Linked DNA regions of Actomonas aquatica. The main gene of each other region encodes a partner of the protein of the gene in region 2 in a complex. Links are inferred from orthologs where the notes say so. Each region holds a gene or a part of one and is shown on either strand. Other genes may lie near its edges.

What was found.
Region 1: the proteins of K1X11_RS22005 (region 2) and accD are in contact, whole or in part, in a solved structure (PDB 8UXZ), measured with the Escherichia coli proteins. The link is inferred for Actomonas aquatica from one-to-one orthologs.

What each region holds. Positions count from the first base shown.
Region 1 is NZ_CP139781.1:1,132,408-1,138,790, forward strand. What follows is about bases 1-2,872. They hold accD (acetyl-CoA carboxylase, carboxyltransferase subunit beta), read right to left. Parts: upstream 1,967-2,872; coding sequence 1,034-1,966; downstream 1-1,033. Other genes in these bases: K1X11_RS04310 (bifunctional folylpolyglutamate synthase/dihydrofolate synthase), read right to left, coding at 1-978; K1X11_RS04320 (ComF family protein), read right to left, coding at 2,006-2,776; truA (tRNA pseudouridine(38-40) synthase TruA), read right to left, coding at 2,773-2,872. Also shown: more of truA, read right to left, coding at 2,873-3,579; K1X11_RS04330 (methyl-accepting chemotaxis protein), read left to right, coding at 3,666-5,606; Holliday junction resolvase RuvX, read right to left, coding at 5,647-6,090; K1X11_RS04340 (mannose-1-phosphate guanylyltransferase), read right to left, coding at 6,120-6,383.
Region 2 is NZ_CP139781.1:5,754,693-5,766,271, forward strand. What follows is about bases 5,048-7,878. They hold K1X11_RS22005 (acetyl-CoA carboxylase carboxyltransferase subunit alpha), read right to left. Parts: upstream 7,038-7,878; coding sequence 6,057-7,037; downstream 5,048-6,056. Other genes in these bases: K1X11_RS22000 (ArnT family glycosyltransferase), read right to left, coding at 5,048-6,019; K1X11_RS22010 (tetratricopeptide repeat protein), read right to left, coding at 7,116-7,478; K1X11_RS22015 (YceI family protein), read right to left, coding at 7,579-7,878. In the rest of the region: ilvB (biosynthetic-type acetolactate synthase large subunit), read right to left, coding at 1-786; K1X11_RS21990 (TIGR00282 family metallophosphoesterase), read left to right, coding at 925-1,740; K1X11_RS21995 (hypothetical protein), read right to left, coding at 1,723-3,885; more of K1X11_RS22000, read right to left, coding at 3,911-5,047; more of K1X11_RS22015, read right to left, coding at 7,879-8,199; K1X11_RS22020 (hypothetical protein), read right to left, coding at 8,238-8,507; K1X11_RS22025 (hypothetical protein), read right to left, coding at 8,581-9,474; K1X11_RS22030 (glycoside hydrolase family 27 protein), read right to left, coding at 9,536-10,753; K1X11_RS22035 (GH1 family beta-glucosidase), read left to right, coding at 10,930-11,579. UniProt on the Escherichia coli protein: Component of the acetyl coenzyme A carboxylase (ACC) complex. First, biotin carboxylase catalyzes the carboxylation of biotin on its carrier protein (BCCP) and then the CO(2) group is transferred by the carboxyltransferase to acetyl-CoA to form malonyl-CoA.

The DNA.
Region 1 (6,383 bases), 4.6 Mb from region 2 along the record:
CGCCTGTCCCTGCGCACGCAGGCGTTGCAGGTTGAGCTCCAGGGTCTCGGCGCCTTCGGGGTTATGCGAGGCGTCCAGCACCAGTTCGTGGCGACCGAGTTGAAAATGTTGCCAACGGGCCGGCCAATACGCCGCCGCCAGTCCGCGGGTGATCTCCGCTTCACTCGGCGCCAACCCTTCCGGCAACGCCCGCGCAATGAGCGTCGCGGTCGCCGCGTTCCACCGCTGACACGCCCCTTCCAATCCGGGCTGAGGGTAACCTTCTACATCCTCTCCGAACGTTTCGCGCACCGAATACAACCGGCACCCCAGCTCGGCGGCTCGCGCCCGCACCACCGCCTCGGCCTCCTCCGGCAAGCGCCCCATCACCACCGGCACGCCCGGTTTGATGATCCCGGCTTTGGCTTGGGCGATCTCGGCGTGGGTGTGTCCCAGAATCTCGCAGTGATCGAAACCGATCGAGGTGATCGCACACACCGTGGGTTGCACGACGTTGGTGGCGTCGAGCTCCCCGCCCAAGCCGACCTCAGCCACCGCCACGTCGCAGCCTTTCCGCGCAAACTGCAGAAAGGCCATCGCGGTCATAAATTCAAAGAAACTCGGATGGTCCTCCGGATCCTGTTCCGCCAACCGTGCCGCCACCGGCAGCAACTCGCGGGTGTAGGCCACGATCTCGGCTTCGCTGAGCGCCACCCGATCGACCTGCACCCGCTCGCCGAGGCGCACCAAATGCGGTGAGGTGTAGAGCCCCACGCGCTTGCCGGCCGCCCGCAGGATTCCGTCGAGCATGGCCGCGGTGGAGCCTTTGCCATTGGTGCCCGCCAGATGAATCACTGGCACCTGCCGCTCGGGATGATCGAGGGCTCCGGCGAGCGCCCGCATGCGATCGATGCCGAAGCGCACACCCTTGGCCTTCAGGCCGAAGAGGTAGTCCTGCACGGCCGCGTAATCCGTCAACGCGTCCACGGTTTCCGTCATATCGCGCAAAAAAGCCTAAGACTCCGAATACGGCAACAGTCTCACCGCCGCGAGGTCAGCTCGCCGCCACGGGAGACGGAGACTCCGCCGCGGTCGCAGGCTTGGCCGCAGCAGCAGACGCCGCGGCTGGCCGGGGGGCCGTCGCTTTCTTGACGTAGAGCGCCGAGAGCAGGTCGCGCAGGCGGTCGCGCAGGTCGAGCCGACTTACGATTTGATCGATGAGCCCCTTTTGCAGGAGGAACTCCGCGGTCTGGAAACCAGGCGGCAGGGTCTGCTTGGTGGTCTCTTTGATGACGCGCGCACCGGCAAAACCGATGAGGGCACCCGGCTCGGCGATATTGATGTCGCCCAACACCGCAAAACTCGCGGTCACGCCACCCATGGTCGGGTGCGTCAGCACGGACACGAAGGGCAGCTTGGCTTCGCTCAGCCGACCGAGGGCCGCGCTGGTTTTGGCCATCTGCATGAGGGAAAAAATGCCTTCCTGCATGCGTGCGCCACCGGAGGCGCTGAAAATGATGCAAGGCGTCTTTTGCTCGAGCGCCCGCTCGATCGCGCGAGTGATCTTCTCACCAGCGGCCGAACCCATGGCGCCGCCGCAGAAACGGAAGTCCATCACCGCCACCGACACCGGAATGCTGTGGATATTGCCCGTGCCGCTGATCACCGCCTCCGGCAGGCCACTGACCTCCTTGTATTTGGCGATGCGCTCGGGATAGGGCTTGGAGTCGACGAACTCCAGCGGGTCGGCCGACGTCACGCCGGCATCGGTCTCGACGAAGCTACCCGGATCGAGCAGCCCCTCCAGACGCTGACGCGCCCCGATCGGGAAATGGTAGCCGCTCTTGGGCACCACCATCTGATTGGCTTCCAGTTCCTTGTTGAAAACGATTTCACCGGAGATCGGACACTTGGTCCAGAGCCCCTTAGGGATATCCTTCTTCTTGGGAACGACAGTCGAGTATTTCGGCTTGCTGAAAAGCGACATGGGCGTGGGAAACGGCGCGGAACGGGGCGACTTGGGGATCTAACCGTGAGCGAAGGTGATGACATCAATACTCACCGCCCCCGCACGTCGCAAGGCGTGTGCGCAGGCATTGAGCGTGGAACCTGTGGTGAAGACATCATCTACCAAAATGTAACGTGATTCGGCGGTTATGGCGGTCCCCTCCCGCCCTGCAAAGGCATTTTTCATCCGCTTCCGGCGCGTGCGCCGATCGTAAGCCGTTTGCGATTCGCTATCTTGCACACGTTCAAGCAGCTCGGAGACCGGTCCGGCCTCCGGCACAGCCTGGGCGATCTCCTCCGCCCAGAGCACCGATTGGTTAAATCCGCGGTCCCGAAATTTCCGTGGATGCATCGGCACCGGCACCAAGGTCGCTCCGGCGACCAACTCCACCAACTCCTCGTTCATGGCCAGCAAAGCCCCCATGTCGCGCAGCACGTGCAGGCCTTCGTGATACTTCAGCTCAATCACCATGCGCCGCGCGACGCCTTTAAACAGGGTCACCGTCTTGGCAGTCCCGTAGGCCGGAAAAAGCCCCTCGCAATGCGGACAGATCCGCTCGCCCTCCACCTCGCCGAAGAAGGGATGCCCGCAGGTTTCGCAGTGCGGCCGGCGCACCCGCGTAATGGTGGGCACACAATGCTCACACACATGCCGCAAGGGACTCGTCGCCTCGCACACGCCCCCGCAGCCCAAACACACCGGCGGAAACACCAAGTCCTGCACCGCCTGCGCTCCGGCGCGCATCGCGCCCGCCCAGCCCGCGGTCGACTTGGTGGGCGCGTCACTCATGCGTAAAACACCTTCTCCAAAAACAGCCCCTGTGGCGGACAGGTCTCCACCTCGGCCGTGCGCACCTGGGCGTCCAGGAGCCGCTGCACGTCGGCGACCGAGAGCCGGCCCTCGCCCACCGCGACCAGTGCGCCCGTCAGACTGCGCACCATTTTGTAGAGGAAGCCATTGGCCTCGAAGGTGAGTTTTACGCTGCGCCCGGACGCGGCCAGGTCCAGTCGCCGCAACTCGCGCACCGGACTCTCCAGCTCCCCGCCGTTGTCCGCCGCATACGCCGAAAAATCATGCCGCCCGCGCAAAACCGCCGCCGCCGCCACCATGGCCGCCGTATCCAATCGCTGAGGACGCTCCAGACACCACACGAACGGCCGGCGAAACGGATCCGCGTCGCCCTGATAAAGGTGGTAGCAGTAACGCTTCCCGGTAGCCGAAAGCCGCGCGTGAAAATCGGGCGCAGCTTGGCAGATCGACTTGATCTGGACCCCCGGCGGCAAGCCGACCTTGAGCGCCTTCCGCAACTTGTCGGGCTCATGTCGCCACTCGGCATCGAAATGAAAGACCTGACCGCGCGCATGCACTCCCGCATCGGTGCGCCCGCTGCCATGGATGCGTATCGGCGTTTTAAATACCGCCGCCAACCGCGCCTCGATGTGATCCTGCACCCCGTTGCCATTGGGCTGGCTCTGCCAACCGGCAAAGGACGTGCCGTCATAGGCGCACAGAGCCCGCCAACGCTGCGCGCAATGCTCCCTCGCATGCTTACTCATGGATATCCCCCAATATTGGACCGGAATATTCCTCATATCCTCCAGTAGCGCTGAATTCCCGGCCAATACCGCTCAAGCGGAGCGGTAACGTGCCGTTCCGCGGAAGCGCAAACCGCTCCCGCATGTCCCAAACCAGATCGAAATTAAGTCTGCGCCAACGCATGGTGCTCTCCATTGGATCCGCCTTGTTGGCGGGTTTGGCAACGCTGTTGGTGGTCGTCACCTTGCGATCAAGCGCAACCGTCGAACGTGAGGCCTTGGAAACCGGCCATACCACGGCCGAAGCCGTAGGCCAGAAAGTCGCAGCTCAGCTCAACCGGGCTTTGGAAACGACCCGGACTCTGGCCGACGCCCTCAACGGGATCAGATCGAACGGTGGCGACACGCGCGCCCCCGCCGCCGAGCTCCTGCGTCGCACCCTCGAGCGCTCGTCGGACATCGCCGCAATTTGGACCTGTTGGGAACCCGACGCCTGGGACCACAATGACGCCGCCTTTACGGCGGATCCGGCCTATGGCGCGCAAGGACGCTTCAGCCTCGTTTGGGATCGTCGCGATGTCGGAGTCAGCAGACGGCCCCGTCTCGATTACCAAGACCAGGACTACTATCGACTACCCGCGCAGCGGGCGCAGGAGACCATTCTGGAACCCTATCTCACCTCGGCGGCTGGCTCCGCCAAATCAGGATCCGACGAAAAACGATTGATGACTTCCATCGCAGTCCCGGTGCTCGAAGGCAGCAAGGTGATCGGCGTGGTCGGCATTGACCTTGAGCTTACTCGATTCAGTCAACAACTCGCCGGAGCCACGTTGGGTGATCTGGGCTATCTCACCATCGTGTCCTACAATGGTCTTTACGCCGGCCACCCCAAGGCGGAACGGCGCGGCCAATCCTTCCTCGAACATGACCCTTGGGCGGAAGCGTATTTGAGCCAGCTGAAGTCGGGGCAACCTTTCGAAGCACGCAATGAATCGCGCACCTTGGGAGGCCCCGCTATCCGCATCGCCGGCCCCATCGAAATCGGTCACACCGGCACCCCGTGGACTGCCATCGTCAATTTGTCGCGCACCGAGATGATGCAGCCCGTGCGCGAACTGCGCAATCTGAGTATCGGCATCGGCCTCGGCGTGCTTCTGCTCATGTTGGGATTGGTTTACCTTCTCGCCGGCAGCATCGCCAAACCCATCAACCGTCTCGCCGATCGGCTGCGCGCGGGTTCGCGTGAGGTTACGGTAGCCGCCGACGATATCAATCGCGCCGGCACCACCTTGGCCGAAAATGCCAGTGCCCAAGCGGCGTCCATCGAGGAAACCAGCGCCTCGTGCGAGGAACTAAATGCCGTTGTTCAATCCAACGCCGACACCGCCAAAGCCACCCGAGACCTGGCCGAAACCAGCCGCCGGCGTGCGGAAACCAGCGAAAAGGAAATGCGAGACATGGTCAGCGCCATGAACGACATTCAGGAATCGGCCCAAGCGGTCGCCCGCATTGTCGATTCCATCAACGAGATCGCCTTTCAAACCAACTTGCTCGCCCTCAACGCCGCCGTTGAGGCCGCTCGCGCTGGTTCCGCTGGAGCTGGATTTGCCGTCGTCGCAGAAGAAGTCCGCACCCTCGCCCAACGCGCCGCGAAGGCCGCGCAAGAATCCAGTGAACGCATCGAGGTCTCTGTCGAACGCGCCAACCGCGGCAGTGCGATTTGCGGACGCGTCGAAACGGCTTTCAGCGACATTCGCCGCGCCGCCTCGGAAGTCAGCAACTTGACCGACAACATCGCCAGCGCGTCTCAGGAGCAGGCCGAAGGCATCAAACAGATCAACGCCGCCATCATTCAAATCGATCACCACGTGCAAAACTCGGCCGCCCAGACCGAAGAAACCGCCAGCGCTTCTTCCGAACTTCACGCGCAAGCGGTTTCGATGTCGGACAGCGTCAGCGAGTTGGTGGCACTGGTAAATGGGCAACGTGCTCGAAGCGGATCCGGCTCCAGCGCCAATTCCTCACCCGCCACGCGGCCATCCTCCTCGCGCCCGGCAACGACGTTTCACGTCGCAGGGCGCTAAGTAGAGTCCCGGTAAAACTCGCCGCTTCGTCCGTAACGGCTCAGCCGAGATCGTCCGGAAACGGCGCCAGCTCCGGCGGGAAGCGCTGGTCCAAGTAATCCTGCAAGATCAGCGCCGCCGCGCGCGAATCGATCACGCCGCTGGCGCGCATGTCGCGCAGCTTGTGTTTGGGCAAGGTCGACTCCGCCGCATGGGAGCTGAGCCGTTCGTCCACCAGGTGCACCGGCAACCCGGTTTCGTGACCGAGACGCTCGGCAAAGGCCTCCGCCTCTTTCGCCTTCGGGCCGACCGAATCGTCCATGTTGAGCGGATACCCCACCACCAACTCGTCGATGCGTCGGCGGCGGATCTCTTCCAGCAGCGCGCCCCAACGCAGGTCGGCGTCGGCCTGCGTCAGCGCTGGCAGCGGCGAAGCGAGTCCAAGCTCGTCGCCGCTGGCCAGGCCGATGCGTTTGGTGCCGGGATCAATGCCCAGGAAGCGCATGGGATTTCAAATTACGCCGCGCGGCACCTTCAGGTGTAACGCTTCGCGTCCGGGTGGGCGTAGACCTGCTTGAGCAGCGCTTTGATTTCCTGGGCCTTGCCCTTGGGACAAACCAGGGTGGCTTCCGGCGTATGCACCACGATGAGGTCGTCGACCCCCACCACCGTGACGAGGTGCTTGCCCTCGCTGAACACGATGTTGCCGTTGGCCTGCTCCACCATGGCTTCGCCGCGGGTGACGTTGCCGGCCTTGTCGGCTTTAAAATGACGCGCCACCGCCGGCCACGCGCCGAC
Region 2 (11,579 bases):
GAAGGCACCGACGCCCATGAGGGTGGTGGCCACGGCGACGTTGGTGGCTTCGGCAAAGGCTTTGAGCTCGGCGGAAGCCTCGGCGGAGATGATGCCGCCCCCGCAGTAGAGGATGGGGCGTTTGGCCTTGGCGATGAGGTTGAGCACCTCTTTCAGCTGCTCGTCGCTGGCGGCGTGCTGCTGACCCACGTAGGGGTTGGCGAACTCGACGGAAGCCGGGAAAACCGGAGTGAGGCGGGTCTGTTGGACGTCCTTCGGGATGTCGATGACGACGGGGCCGGGACGACCGCTGCGGGCGAGATGGAAGGCCTCTTTGAAGACGCGCGGCAGATCGGCGGCGTCCATCACGAGGTAGGAGTGCTTCACGATCGGCAGGGTCATGCCGTAGAAGTCGGTCTCCTGGAAAGCGCTCTTACCGATGAACTTGGAGTAAACCTGACCGGTGATGGCGACCATCGGGATGGAGTCCATGTAGGCATCGGCGATGGCGGAAACGAGGTTGGTCGCGCCGGGGCCGCTGGTGGCCATGCAGACGCCAACGTCGCCCTTCACGCGGGCGTAGCCCTCGGCGGCGAAGGAACCGCCCTGCTCGTGACGCGGCAGGATGGTGCGGATCTTGTCGGTGCGGGCGAGAGCCTGATGGAGCTCTTGGGACGCGCCGCCCGGGTAGGCGAAGATTACGTCCACCCCTTCACGAATCAGGCACTCGACAACTACGTCGGCACCATTCATTTCGCGGCCAATTTCAGGCGAGGGAAAGTCGGTGGGTTGGGAGGACGTTTTCATAGCGGTTTATTTGTGGACAAAGGAGAACGAGCAAAGCGCAGGGCGGTTCGCGCTGGCAAGCGCTTAAACCCGTCGGTTGCCAGAGGTAAAACGGTCACGGTGGGTGGGGCGCCAAGGTGTTGGATTTTGGAGTTGGTATTGCGTGCGACCGAGGTGCAGGGTGCCGCGGTGATACGGATTCTTTTTATTGGCGACATCGTGGGCCGTCCGGGCCGGGACAAGATCGCGACCTGGTTGGGTCGATTGCGTGAGAAGCACCGCCTGGATTTTGTGGTCGCCAATGCGGAAAACGCCGCGGCGGGCGCGGGCATCACCGGCTCCATCGCCAAGACCCTGCTGGGCCAGGGCGTGGACGCGATCACACTCGGCGACCATGTGTGGGATCAGCGTGGTTGGGAGCACGAGATCGACGGTTTTCCGAAGGTCTGCCGGCCGGCCAACCTGCCGACGGAGTGCCCGGGGCGGGACCATGTGGTGCTGGAGAAAAACGGTTTCCGGCTGGCGGTGTTTACGGTGCTGGGACGCACCTATCTCAACCTGAAGGCGGAGTGTCCGTTTAAGGGGGCAGACACGATGTTGTCGCGCACGGTAGGGGCGGGCGTGGCCGATGCGGCGCTGGTTGAGATTCACGCCGAGGCGACCTCGGAAAAGATCGCGTTGGGTTGGTATTTGGACGGGCGCGCGGCGGCGGTGCTGGGCACGCACACCCACGTGCCGACGGCGGATGCGACGGTGTTGCCCAATGGCACCGCGTTCATCACCGACGTCGGCATGACCGGGCCTTACCGCGGGGTGTTGGGCCGGCAAATCGAGCCGGTGGTCGGGCGTTTCGTAGATGGGATGCCGCGTCGGTTTGGCGTGGCGGAGGAAGACGTGCGTTTGTCGGGCGTGTTGATCGATTTTAATCCCGAGACGCGCCGCGCCGAGCGCTGCGAGTTATTGGTCGTGAAGTGAGGCCTGGGCGTCGTCGCGGCGGACGTCGACGCGGCCCCAGTAGGCCCAATCGCGGGTGAGGGTTTCACCGGGGCTGGTTTGCAGCACGAGTTGGCGGGTGCCGGCGGGTAGCGCGAGTTGGTGCTGCTGCGGGTTTTGGAAATCCGGATCTTGGTGAGGCCGCAGTGCGTGCTCGGCTTGGGCGAGCGGGGCGCCGTTGTCGTTGAGGGCGACGATGGTGAAGGTCACGCCGTCGGTGGTCTCGGTGGCCGTGGGATCGTTGTAGGCGGCGGGTTGCAGACCGATGGTGTAGTCGACGGTCGCGGCGGCGGGGGACACTTGGATCCAAAGCTCCGAGGAAGGGTGGGCGCCGAGGGCTTGAGTGCCGTCGGGCAGATCCACGACGTTGAAGCCGAATTGGGTGCGGTATTGGAAAGGCGCCGGGGTGATGAATTTGAAAATCTGGTCGGCCTGGATCGGCTGGACGGCGGTCAGCTCCGAGCCGGTTACGAAAGGTTCGGGCGGGGGCGGCGGGGGCATCTCGGCGTGTAGCGTGACATCGTCGAAAGCGGGGTTGTGCAGCAGGGCGGAGATGACCCCGATGGAGAATTGCGGGACGATGTAGGCATCGGTGATGGGTCCGGAGGCGATGCGGTTCGGGCCGATGCCGTAGCGCTCGTGCACGTCTTGCAGCAGTCCGGTGTTACTGCGCTGGTGAGAAGAGAGCCAAAGCGCCACGACGGACGTATCGCCGAGCGCGTCGAAATAGCGGGCGCGAGCGGCGGGGTCGTCGGCGACTTCATCGACGAGCATGAGGGCGCGGCGCTGCATGTAATAGGGCGTGGCGGCGTTCCAGTTTTCGCCGGCGATCACCACGACGCCTTCGGGCGGGAGTTGGTCGCGCAGCACGTGGATGAGGTCGTTGCCGCCCCAGGAGCGCAGGGTTTGGGAGGGGTGGAAGAGGCGGAGGTAGCTGCCGGTTTGAGCAGCGATCAGCGCGACGACCAGTAGTGCGGGCACGCCGCGACGGAGTGGCGCTGGCAATGCCGTGCTCACGCGATCCAGCGCGGCGGCGAAGGCGACGACGACGAACGGACCAATGGCGTAGAAGTAGTAGTCGTGGCGCTGATACAGAACCGGGAAGAGGAGAATCGTGCCGAGGACCAGGAGGAGAGGGATGAGGAGGAGTCGGCGCGTGCCGGACGGCGCTCGCCAGGCGGCAAGCAGTGCGAGCGGCAGCAGCCACCACGGCAAGAGGCTGCCGCTGATGTGGCCGGACACGGCGGACCAACCGGCGGGGTCGGTGCGATCGGCCCAGGTGCCAAAATTGGTGTCGGAGAGCGCGGCGGAGGAGAGTTCCTGGCCCCCGGGAGACTGGGCTTTGATGGCGTCGGCAAAGGACAGCCACCACAGGATACTCACGGCGGGCAGCAGGGCGGCGACGAAACCGAGGCGAACGAGGTGGAAGACGCGAGGGAGGTCTTTCGCGCGCCACGCGGTCCACGTGTGATGCAGTCCGATGAGGGCCGCGGCCGCGCACCACGGCACGAAGGTGGTGACTTTGACGAGGATGGCCAACGCTCCGAGCACGGCGGTGAGGCCGGCGTAGGCGAAGCTGCGGGTCTCCGGTTGGCACATGCGAATGAAGGCGACGAGAAACCAGACACTGAACCCGAGTGCCATGGTTTCGATGAGCACGGAGCGCGTGTAGAAAATGTAGAGCGGCGCGGTGGCGGTGAGCGCAAGCGTGGTCCCGGTGACGATACCGGGCGCGCGCAGTTGGCGCAGGAGCACGTAGAGCCCGGCGAGGACGCCGGGGAAGAGGATCACATTGACGGTGCGGGCGGCGACCGGGATGGACCAGCCAGTGAGTTCGACGAGACCAGCGACACTCCATTGGTAGAGCGGGAACTCGAAGGGGATGGACCACGGGGGGCCGAAGAGCGGGGTGGGATATGCCAGACTGAAGTCGTGATCCTGCACCATATGGTGCACGCTGAGGGCGGTCTGGGACTGGCGAAACTCGTGGCCGACGAGGAAGCCGGCCGTGAAGTTTTGGGTGACCCACCACGTATTGAGCAGGATGGCGGCGAGCACGAGCCAACTCCAGAAGGGGGGAAGCCGGCGGGAGTCGGGAGACGGAGCGGGAGAGGGCTCTGGCACCATGACGGAAGGTGAAACGGGCCGGGGCTTACTTGACCTCGATGCGTTGCCAATAGGCCCAGTCGAAGCTGTAGCCCTCGTTGCGGCGGGTGGCAAAAATCAGGTGAGCCGGGAGGGGCGACGGCAGCGGGAACGAAACGGTTTGCGCACCGCGGTCGGCGGGGGCGGAAACGGGGGTGAGGGTGCGGGTAAAGAGCGGGGTTTGGGTGCCGGCGGCATCGACGCCGTAGACGATAAACTCGACGCCATCGGAGAGGGTTTCGGCGCGTTCGTAGCTCTCGGGGCGCATGCCGAAGGTCATCTTCACGGTGTGGGCGGTGGGCGGCGGTTGAATCCAGATGTCGGCGTCGGGATGGGCGGTGAGCACGAGTTGGCCGTTGATGTTGGCGACCTCGAGATCGTATTTCGCGCTGTAGTGGTGGGGGCGCGGGCTGGCGAAGGAGAAGAGGCTCTCGGCCAGCTCGGGGGGGACGGCTTGGAGCGAGTTGTCGGCGACGATGGAGGGCGGGAGCACGGGTTCGTCGGCAGCGCGGTTGACGACGAGGGTGCGGTAGTTGGGGTCCTGTTCGGTGGCGTAGCGGACGACGCCGCGCAGGTGATTGCTGAGGTAGAGATCGTGGTGGCCGTCGGTGATGGAAATCTGGGGATCGAGGTCGAGGGCAGTGGTGATGGGTTCGATGAGGGTGGGTTTATCCCGCATCTCTCGAGCGACGAGCAGGCCGGCGATCTCTTCGTCCTCGAGACAGCCGAGCAGCTTCACGGCGGTGGCCGGGTCGCCCATGATCTGGTTGTGCAACATGAAGGCGCGGCGATCGGCGTAGAAGGGAATCGAGGCGGCCCAATCGTCGCCGAGCACGATGAGCACGCTGTCGGTGGGCAGTTTTTCGCGGATGAGGGCAGTGACGAGGGTGCCGCCGGGCGAGTCGACCAGCTGGATCTCGCGGTAGTCGCGGATGTAGCCGTGGAGTTGGGCGGCGCAGACGGCGATCAGCAGGAGCGGAGCGGCGTAGCGCAAGCGATGGCGCAGGTTTTGCAGCCCGGCCAGACACCAGGCGGCGGCGGTGAGCAGGGCGATGCCGTTGGCGTAGAAATAGTAGTCGTGATACGAATACAGGATCGGAAAGCCGACTGGCACGGCGATGAACCAGGCGAGGGCGATCCACGGCCAGCGATCCCGACGGCGCCAGGCGAGGGCGGTGGCGGCGACGGCGACCGCGAGGATGATCCACGCGGGCGAAACGGCGCGGGCGGCGTTGGTGGCGGCTTCGGCCCAGGTGGTGGGGTTGGTGCGGTCGGCCCAGGTGCCGAGGTTGAAGCTGCGCAGGTTCTCTGATTGCAGCCAACTGCCGCCGGGGGAGGTGGCTTTGATGGCATCGGCGGTGCGCAACCACCATACGGTGAGGCCGCCGGGCAGGACGGCGGTGACGGTGCCCAACCAGAGCGTGCGACGCCAGGCGGCCCAGCCGGCGGCGCGCCATTGTTGCCAGCTCCAGAGGATGCCACCGAGAGCGGCGGCGCCACACCAGGCCATGAAAGTGGTGACTTTGACGAGGGCGGCGAGGCCACCGAGCACACTGGCGACGACGGCCCAGCTCAGACTCGAGCGGTGGCACATGCGGGCGAAGGCCCAGAGAAACCATACGCTGAACATGAGCGCCATGGACTCGATGAGCACGGCGCGGGTGAAGAACAGGTAGACCGGCGAGCAGAGCAGCAGGGTCGGTGCGAGCCAGCGACCGATGGTCTCGCGGGGACGCAGTTCGCGGAGCAGCAGGACGAGACCGACGAGGGAGAGGTAGAAGCAGGCGAGATTGAGCGCGCGGCCACTCTCGACGACAGACCAGTCCGTGTGGGTGGAGAGCCAGGCCGTGCCCCATTGGTAGAGCGGAAACTCCATCGGGATCGACCACGGCGGGCCGAAGAGGGGCGTGGGGTAAGCGAGGCTGTAGTTATCTTCCCGCGCGATGAAGGTCGCGGAGATGGCAGTCTGCGCTTGGCGGAACTCGTGACCCGGCAGGAAGCGCGCCGACCAATTTGCGGTGACGAGATGGAAATGCAGCCCGAGGGCGAGGAGCAGGGCGAGCTTGGGCCAATGGGCCAACCAGAGCGCGAGCGGTCCGCGCGGGGAGGCGGCCACCACCGTCGGAGCGGGGGGGGCCGCGGAGGCTGCAGAATCAGGCTTTGGCAACTCCGGCCTCCTCGTAGACGCCCATGTGACGGAAGCGTTCGTAGCGAGTATCGAGGAGTTGCTCTGGAGAGAGACCCTTGAGGTCGTTGAGGTGCTTTTGCAGGGCGTAGCCCAGAGTCTGGGCGGTTTGGGCGGGGTCGTGATGGGCGCCGCCGAAAGGTTCGGGGATGACCTCGTCGACGATGCCAAACTTGTCGAGGTTGATGGCGTCGATCTTGAGGGCGGTGGCGGCGCGGGGCGCCTCGGCGGCGTCCTTGTAGAGGATGGCGGCGCAGCCCTCGGGGGTGATCACGGAGTAGTAGCTGTTCTCCATCATGAGCACGCGGTTGGTGACGCCGATGCCGATGGCGCCGCCGGAACCGCCTTCACCCACCACCACGGAGATGGTCGGGATGCGGAGCATGGCCATTTCGCGGAGGTTGACGGCGATGGCTTCGGAAACGTGGCGTTCCTCGGAGCCGACGCCCGGGTAGGCGCCGGGGGTGTCGATGAAGGAAAGGAGGGGCAGGCCAAACTTCTCGGCCATTTCCATCAGGCGCAGGGCCTTGCGGTAGCCCTCGGGCTGGGGGTGGCCGAAATTGCGGGCAATTTTGTCCTTGGTCTCGCGGCCCTTTTGCTGGGCCACGATCATAACGGGTTCGCCGCGGAAGAAGGCGGTGCCGCCGATGAGCGCCTGGTCGTCGCCAAAACGGCGGTCGCCGTGCAGCTCCTGGAAATCGGTGCACAGGGCGTTGATGTAATCCAGCGAGTAGGGGCGCTGGGGGTGGCGTGCGATCTGGACCCGCTGCCACGGCGTGAGGTTGGAGTAGATGTCGCGCTGGGTGGCCTCGATCTTCTTTTTGATGCCGGCGATCTCGTCGCTCAGATCCAAATTGTTCTCGAGGGATTGCTGACGCAGCGCGTCGAGCTGCGCGGTGAGGTCGCGCAACGGCTTCTCGAACTCCAGCGTATAGGCGGGCTTATCCATGCGCGGCGGAGGCTAGGTGGCTCAGGGAACGGCTGTCAACGGGCAGGAATAGGCCCGGATGGTGCCAAAAAAGAGGGGTCAATTGATGCCGTCGGTCTGGCCGGGCGGGGTCTTGAGCTGGTCTTTCCAGCCAAGCATTTTGGCGCGGGCACCGAAACGTTCGGCGGCTTCCTTGTCGCCTTTGCCCACCCAAATGCGGGAGAGGGTGGTGTTGATGAAGAGGTCGTCGGGCTGAAGCGCGTGGGCCTGTTCGGCGGCGTGGAGGGCCTCGTCGAGGCGCTCGAGGTTGAGGTGGATCTCGGCGCTGGCGTGCCAAGCGGCAAAGGACTGGGGGGCGGCGGAGGTGGCCTCGTTGATTTTGGCCATGGCTGCATCGTGGTCGCCCATGGTGTAGTCGAAGGTGGCGTCTTCGATGAGGGTTTGGAGGGCGTCTTCGGTCATAGGCGCAGTGAAGGCGAACGGGCGGAAGTGGAAAGAAAAAGAAAAGACCGGCTCAACGAAGAGCCGGTCTGGAAAACCGATGGGAGGATGCTTTGGGCGATCAGGCGTCGGGCGCGCTGCCGACCATGGCGATGCTGAGGTCGATTTGGTCGGCGACCTTGTCCTCGTTCTGGCCGGGACGGATGCCGTAGTCGGAGCGGCTGATGGAGAATTCGCCGCGCACGACGAGCAGGTCGCCGCCGATCTCGGGCTTGTTGATGCGCTTGCCGAAGGCGTCGGCGAGGTAGGTGAGTTTGACCGGCACAGAGATGTCCTTGGTCACGCCCTTGAGGGTGAAGGAACCGTGGGCGGTGGCGGTGGTGGTGGTGCCGGCGGTGGAGACGTCGGAGAGGCTCTCGATGGCGAAGGTGATCTCAGGATGACCGGCGGCATCGATCCAGCCCTCGCTGAGGAGGTGGTCACGCATGGTGTCGTTGGTGACCTTGAGCGACGGAGTGGCGACGACGATGGTGCCGGTGGTGGCGGCCGGATTGGCCGGGTCGAAGGACACGGTGCCGGAGATGCCGTTGGCGGTGCCGGCGATGGGCTCGAGCAGCGAGTCCAGATGGAAGGAAATCGCGTTCACGCCCTTCGGGTCCTTGAAGTCATAGGACGCCGGAGCGGCCATCGCAGCACCGGCGATGGACAGGGAGAGGAGGAAGGCAAGGATGGTCTTTTTCATGTTGGTTTGGGAAAGGGAAATGAGGGAGCCGCCGAGCATCAGACCGCGGCGGTCGGTCGGCGCTTGACGAAGAGCGACACGCCGAAGAGCACGACACCAAGAGCGACGCCGCCGACCAGGTATTCCATGCCGGGCACAAAACGATCTTCGTAGGTCGTGTATTCGAGGCCGGTGATTTCGTCGATTTGGGTGACGGGCACCTGGTCCATGCTCCAGCCGGAGTGGGCCCCGGCGTTCACCCACCAAATGACGGTGGCGACGACGAGCAGGAGGGAGAGGAGGCGGAGAGGAAGGCGCAGGGCTGCCATGCGCCGTAGCGAGGGCGTTCCGCGTTGAAAGGCAAATGGCCCGGAACGAAATTTCAGGGCGTGGCCAGCTCGCTCATCGGTGCTGATGGCGGCGGCGACTGTAGGCGAATGCCAGCCCCACGAGGCCGGAGAGCAGGGCGAAATTGGTGGGCTCGGGCACCGCGCTGAGCGAGTTGGCGGAAATGTAAGCCGCGATATCGGTGGCGTAGTTTCCGACGTAGGAAAAACCGCTGGCCTGGTAGGTGGTGGTCGAGGTTGCTACGCTGCCGGTCCACCAATTGATGCCCGTCAGGTAAAGGGTGTCGCCGGACGTGAGAAACAGGGGGGCACCTGAATCGCCGGGTTCCAACAAGGCCTCGTAGGTCAAACCGCCGGGGGTGTTATAGAGCGAAACCAAGGCGTGATCCGTGGTGCCGGCGACCTCGTTGTTGGAAATCCAGGACTCGAGATAGTTTTCGCCGACGGCGAGATCCTGGGTCGTCGACCACGTGGTGTCGGAGTGGCCCGTGATCTTGGCCCGGCGACCGGCGATACTGGAGGAGGCAAATTCGGCGAAACTGGAGATGGTCTCCGTTTGATAGTCGTAGCTCGTGTAAGTCGACGTGAGGGGAGTCGCGAGCAGGCCGATCCAGAGGTCGGAAGAGCCGAGGCGTTGGCCGCCGGTCACCGTGACCGTGGTGCTGGCTCCGGCGGGGTCGTTGCTGTTGTAGAAGGTGACCGAGGAGCCCACTTCCGGGTGGTAGTGGTTGGCGCTGAGAAAAACGTCCAGCGCCACCAGGGTCGCCCATTGGCCGGCGCTGCTGCGGCCGACGCCGGACCAGTCAAAGGCGCTGCCGATGAAGTCCGGGTCGTTGGCGAAGCGGTCATTGGTCTCGGTCGAAAAATCGACGATGACGACCGCGTGGACGGCGTGCGCGAACAGCAGCGAGGCGAAGGGCGCTAACAGAGCTCGGGCGATGCCAGTCATTGGCGCGAACGTAGGTGTCGTGCGCGACTTGGCAATACGCCCGAGCTGGGTCGAGGCGGTCTTATTCAGCCGGCTTGCGCAGGCGGAACATCATGACGTCGTGCGATTCGACGACGCGGGAGTAGTTCTCATCGGACATTCCGACGACTTCTTTGGTCCACACGTCGTAGAGTTCCTTGGGCTCGCCGAGCATGTAGAAACGATGGAAGGGGATGGTGAGTTCGCGGGCTTCGTCGGCGGTATTGAGCGCGCAGACGGCCCATTCGCCGTCGCTGAGTTCTTTGAGGAAGATCTCGATGCCGGCGGCGTCTTCGTCGAGGGCCTTAAAGCCCTGCTTGCCGAGGGGATCCTGGTTGATGGCAATGACGTCGGGATCGGTCATGATGGCGGTGATCTCATCGCTCATGTGGCGCACGTCGTTGCCGGCCATGAGGGGGGCGGCGATCATGCACCAAAGGCTGAAGTGGGCGCGGGACTCGGCGACGGTGAGGCCGTCGTTGCCGACTTCCATCATGTCGGGGTCGTTCCAGTGGCCGGGGCCGGCGTATTTGGCGATGCCGTTGGGGCCCCACTCCTTCACCAGTTCGGATTGGAGATCGAGGATGCGTTTCCAGCCCATTTCCCACATCTTGTAGCCGTCCCAGGAGTCGTAGATGTCGCCGGTGGTGCGCCAGAGGTGACCAACGTCCTCGGCCCATTCCCAAGGTTTGGCGGTGCCCCATTCGCAGATGGAGAACACGATCGGCCGGCCGGCGGTGTAGAGGGCGTCACGCATGGTGGTGTAGGCCTCGCGGGCGTCGCGGGTCTCGGTGTAGCACCAGTCGTATTTCAGGTAGTCGATGCCCCAGGAAGCCCAGAGACGGGCGTCCTGATATTCGTGGCCTTGGGAGCCCGGGTAGCCGGCGCAGGTTTTGGAGCCGGCGCAGGAATAGATGCCGAGTTTGAAGCCGCGCTCGTGCACGTAGTCGGCGAGGGCCTTCATGCCGGAGGGGAATTTCTCCGGGTCGGCGACGAGGCTGCCGTTTTCGTCGCGTTCGCGCAGGGACCAGGTGTCGTCGAGCACGATGTATTCGTAGCCGGCGTCACGCATGCCGTTGGCGACCATGGCGTCGGCGACACCTTTCACGAGGTCTTCGTTGATGTTGCTGGCGAAGGTGTTCCAGCTGTTCCAGCCCATGGGCGGAGTCTGGGCGAGGTCTTCAAACTTCTGGGCCGAGAGCGGGCTGGCGAGCAGCGCGGCGCCGAGGGCCAGGGCGGACAAGGGGTTGAGGCGATTCATCATTAAACAGGATTTTTGGGTGAAGAGGGGAGGGAGGAACAGGGGCGTTTTAAACCGGGTTTGTGGAAGGGGTTGCGAGGAGGAGAACGGGGTTTTCCGCGGAAGCAAAGTGCATCCTAGCGAACGCGGCGCTTTACGGCATTGAGAAATATTATCTTGGTTAGCGTTTTACCGGTATGAGTTTTCCATCTGAATTTACCTGGGGGGCTGCCGCGGCGGCCTATCAAATCGAAGGAGCTTGGAACGTGGATGGCCGCGGTCCGTCGGTGTGGGACACCTTTTCGCAGACTGCGGGCAAGGTGTTTGAGAACCACAACGGCAACGTGGCCTGCGATCACTACCATCGCTGGCGCGAGGACATCGGGCTGATGAAGCAGCTCGGCATCAAGGCCTACCGCCTGTCCCTGTCCTGGTCGCGCATCCTGCCGCAGGGCACGGGCGAGGTGAACGAGGCGGGCCTCAAGTTCTACGACGACCTCATCAACGGCCTGCTCGAGGCCGGCATCCAGCCGTGGGTGACCCTCTTCCACTGGGACCTGCCACAGGCGCTGCAGGACCAGGGCGGTTTCACCAATCCGGCGATTGCCGACTGGTTTGGTGACTACGCGACGATCGTGGCCAAGCGCCTCGGCGATCGGGTGAACCACTGGATGACGATCAACGAGCCGCCGGTGATCCTGGGTCTCGGTTATCAGGACGGTGTCTTCGCCCCCGGTCTGAAACTCTCCTACGCCGAGTGTTTGGCGGCTGCGCACAACCTGTTGCGCGCCCACGGCAAGGGCGTGCAGGCCCTGCGCGCAAACTGCGTGGGACCGCAGCAAATCTC